Regions from separate parts of the Glutamicibacter sp. genome, predicted to be linked through region 1. Evidence: riboswitches for the same ligand, from Rfam matches in the RefSeq annotation. Region 1 holds a riboswitch; the other holds the start of a gene.

Evidence for each region. Region 1 has a riboswitch for thiamine pyrophosphate ahead of thiO (glycine oxidase ThiO). Riboswitches for the same ligand answer to the same signal wherever they lie in the genome.
Region 2: another riboswitch for thiamine pyrophosphate. It lies ahead of thiC (phosphomethylpyrimidine synthase ThiC); the one in region 1 lies ahead of thiO (glycine oxidase ThiO).

The regions. Positions count from the first base shown of each region.
Region 1 is NZ_JBOGEG010000039.1:7,533-9,727, forward strand. It holds gene ACRDT3_RS16510 (GNAT family N-acetyltransferase) at 1-730, opposite strand, end outside; TPP riboswitch at 810-914, shown strand; gene thiO (glycine oxidase ThiO) at 912-2,009, shown strand; gene thiS (sulfur carrier protein ThiS) at 2,036-2,195, shown strand, end outside.
Region 2 is NZ_JBOGEG010000029.1:25,304-27,498, reverse strand. It holds gene ACRDT3_RS14815 (GTP pyrophosphokinase) at 1-193, shown strand, start outside; tRNA gene ACRDT3_RS14810 (tRNA-Met) at 276-352, opposite strand; tRNA gene ACRDT3_RS14805 (tRNA-Thr) at 400-471, opposite strand; tRNA gene ACRDT3_RS14800 (tRNA-Thr) at 1,005-1,076, shown strand; TPP riboswitch at 1,318-1,425, shown strand; gene thiC (phosphomethylpyrimidine synthase ThiC) at 1,422-2,195, shown strand, end outside.

The sequences.
Region 1 (2,195 bases):
AGGTTGCCACCGCTCTAGTGGCCAGCGACCTGCCCCGGTAATTCTGGTTCATCCAATACCAGACCCACGCGTTCTGATTTTCCGGATCTACCGTACCGCACACCAAGCCAACCAGCCGATCTCGATATGCGATGGCCAACGCCTGCTGGCGGTCCCCGGCCTCCAGCAGTGCGCGCACGTACGATTCGGCCTTTTGCGGGGAATCGGCGTCGCCCTGGCGCTTCATGTCGGGGTTCGAGGAAAACGCCTCAAAGACGGCGTCGGCATCCGAAAGGCGCAGCCATCGCACCGAGAATTCAGCGTCGGCAGGCTCGGCTTCCTTCGGTCCTGCAGGGGAAAGTGGCCGCGCGGCGGCCGTGCCCTGGTGGAAGAGCAGCTGCCAGCGGCCCTGCTCATGGATCCACAGCGAACTGCGCTCGCTGGGGGAACCAGAAAGCAACCTCCAGCGCAGCAGCACCAGCTGATCTGCAAGCTGGATAGCCACCGGGCTTTCGACCGTCAACGAGCCCGCATCCCGTGCCGGCTCCTGGGCAAGCTGGGCAATGATGGCCTCGCGATCATAGGTTCGCCCGCTGGCTCCCACCTCGGCGAACCGAGGATGCAAGCGTCGTTCCAATTGCGCCTGGCTATGGCGTTGGCTGGATTCCAGGAGTTCTTGCTCCAACGAGATGATGGCGTTGGACAGCGCAGAACCCTGGGGAAGCGCGATAGGGAAATCATGGGATGCCATGTCAGCAAGTACATCACAGAAGATGACGGATCTGCATTCAATAAAGTTCGCCTTTATGAGCTGCATCATGCTTATAATCGCAGTAATCCGCGGGAGCCTGAATCGACCAGGCTGAGAGGGCACCGAGCCGACCGCTACACCTGATGCGGGTCATGCCGCCGTAGGAAGGAAGCGTGCCCTTGTGCATGTCAACATTGTTGGCGCCGGGATTATTGGCCTGGCCGTCGCGTTCGAGCTGGAATCACGCGCACACACCGTCACTCTCATCGATCCAGCACCCGGTCAAGGTGCAAGCTACGCAGCGGCAGGAATGCTGGCCCCGGCAGCCGAAACGGTCTGGGGCAATGGCCCGCTGCACCAGCTGCTGGCCGCCTCGAATGCCGCCTATCCGCAATTCATCGAGCACATCGAATCGGTCACCGGGCAACGCCCGGACTACCTGCAAAACTCCACCCTCGTTGTCGCCGCAGAGCCTGCTGACCGCGAAGCCCTGCATGAGCTGACCGAACTGCAAATATCCCTGGGCCTATCAGCGCAAAAGCTCCTGCCCAGCCAGGCCCGCAAACTTGAACCAGCTTTGGCCGCCAATATTTCCGGCGCGGTCCTGTGCCAAGATGACCACCAAGTCGACCCTCGCTCCATCGTCAAGATCCTCTTGGAGCATCTGCGTCCGCACCTCATCGAGGAACGGGCGCAGGCCCTGGTGACCGACGGGAACCGGATCACCGCAGTGCGCACCGCATCGGGCCGAATCCTCGAAGCAGAGCAAACCATCGTGGCCACCGGTCTTGGCACACTTGGTGGCCTGAAAGAACTTCCACTGCGCCCGGTCTACGGGGACATCCTCCGGATCCAGGGGCCAGCAGGCCCGCCGCTCATCACCCGCACCATCCGCGGCATCGTGCACCGGGAGCCGGTGTATCTCGTGCCGAGAAAAGACGGCAGCCTCGTCCTTGGAGCCAGCGTTCGAGAAGACCGGCAACCGGCAGTGAACATTGGCGCCATGCACCTGCTGCTGGACAATGCGCGAAAGCTAGTCCCCGGCATCAGCGACTGCACGCTGAACGAGGCAACTGCCCGGGCACGTCCCGCCACGCCAGATGACCGGCCGCTGCTTGGGCGCCTTGATCCGGGCCTGCTGCTCTGCACCGGGTACTCCCGGCACGGCGTCCTGCTGGCCCCGCTGGGCGCAATGCTCACCGCGGATCTCGTCCACGGCAACCAAACCCACCCCTTGCACCAAGCTGTGGATCCCCACCGCTTTGCGAAAGCAAACTAGACAACTCACCGAACGGAGCAACAACCATGAAAAGCATTGGCATCAATTTCAATTCCCGGCAACTGAACCTGGACGAGGGGACCACCCTTCGCGAATTCATCAGCACGCAGATCGGCAAAGCACTGGACGCCAACTCGATGGCCGGTGACGGCAGCAAGCTCGGAGTTGCCGCCGCCGTCGATGGCG
Region 2 (2,195 bases), on a different contig from region 1:
GCTCGCCGATGCCGCAGCAGTGGCAACGAAACTCGATATGCAAATGCAGCGCCTGCATACCGAAGTCCACGGCCACGATGCCAATCAGGCGCCAAGCCAGGAAGCTGATTTCGATACGAAGGCGATCCAGGGGCTGCTCTCGCTGGCTCAGCAAGCCAAGGCCGGGAGCCAGGAGAAGGACACGGGCAGCTAGCCGTTCCGGCGCCGAAGCAACATGTTGCTTCAGGGCCTGGAAACCAAAAAAGATCCTCAGCCGAAGCTGAGGATCTTTGTTTTGGTAGCGGCGCCGGGACTCGATCCCGGGACCTCACGATTATGAGTCGTGCGCTCTAACCAGCTGAGCTACGCCGCCACAAGTGAGAAGCAATCCAGTAGAAGCCAAGAAAGCTTCTCACTCAGAGCCCCCTGCCGGAATCGATCCGGCGACCTCGTTCTTACCAAGAACGCGCTCTACCACTGAGCTAAGGGGGCAACGAGTAAATACTCTACACGGGTTTCCCTGCAAAGAAAAATCGGCAGATCGGCCCGGTAAACACTCGGAAAATTCAATAAAACACCTAGTCAGCAACTATTTGCGAACTGACATCTGGTCATCAGGGACGAAGGATGGGACAAAAAGTGTCCAGGTGACGATGCTCACTAGATCATTCCTTGCGGTCAATCGCGGATTCCCCCAGGGGTGCGGGATAAAATCTCGCGAACTTCCACCGATGGCCAACCGGCGGATATCCCGACTCGGCACTCCCTGACCTCAGCCCGATTCCCCACTCCCGATCCCCGGGCAAAGACAGTGCTTGAATGCACCCGGTCCACCATGGGCGCAGGCACTGCTCCGATGCGCGGCAACTGGAATCCAGGCCGCGAACCGGGATCCCGGCAACCGGCATGATCGCATCGGTTCCTTGTCGCCCATTCCCGACTTGAGTAGGAATATTGTGACCTCAGCAACAAATCCCCGACGGATTTTGCAAACCTCAAAAACCTGTGTAAAGTATTTACCTGTTGCCCCCTTAGCTCAGTGGTAGAGCGCGTTCTTGGTAAGAACGAGGTCGCCGGATCGATTCCGGCAGGGGGCTCGAAATAAGAGAGGCAATCTGGTTCCAGATTGCCTCTCTTTTCGTTACTCCCCAGATGCCGCGAACTCATCGTGCGGCTATCGGCCATGCCGTGCACCCTGGATTCCTGGTGCCCCTGGCAAGCGTTCTCCGGCCAACGCAAAGAATCCAGGCCCGCAGGAACCAGCACCTCGCCCTTCCCTTGATGTCAAGGCTCTGACCACCGGATTTGCGTTTCTTCCTCCCAAGCGTGCTAAGTTATTCGCGACCACACGGGTGCCCTGGCAAGGGCTGAGATCGGGCTATCGCCGTCCGCGACCGTTGAACCTGTCCGGGTAATGCCGGCGAAGGAAGTGAGTTTCCCCAGTGGAACAATTTGAACAGCACCCTGCCCACACCCTTGCCTACCGCGAATCTGCGGGAATTTCTGTTCCCGTCACGCAGATCGAATTGGCAGACTCCCCCAATGGAAAGCCCAACGAGCCGCTGGCGGTATATCGCACCAGCGGACCGGGAAGCGAACCCACCCAAGGCCTGCAGCCCTTCCGCGAGCGGTGGATCCTGGAACGCGGGGACGTGGAAACCTATGCAGGTCGCGAGCGCAACCTGCACGACGACGGGCGCTCAGCGGTCCGCCGCGGCACGGCCAGCGCGGAATGGGCTGGACGCTCAGCCCCACCGCTGCGGGCCGTTGGCGGAGCCCGAGTGACGCAAATGCACTACGCGCGCGCCGGGATCATCACCCCGGAAATGCGCTATGTGGCCCTGCGCGAGGAATGCGATGTCGAGCTGGTGCGCAGCGAGCTCGCGGCCGGACGAGCCATCATCCCGGCGAACATCAACCACCCGGAATCCGAGCCGATGATCATCGGCAAGGCGTTCCTGGTCAAGATCAACGCGAATATCGGCAACTCGGCGGTGACCAGCTCAATCGCAGAAGAAGTCTCCAAGCTCCAGTGGGCGGCCAAATGGGGCGCGGACACGGTAATGGACCTGTCCACCGGAGATGACATCCACACCACCCGCGAGTGGATCATCCGCAACTCCCCGGTGCCCATCGGCACCGTGCCGATCTACCAGGCGCTGGAGAAGGTCAATGGCGAAGCCAACGAACTGACCTGGGAGATCTTCCGCGACACC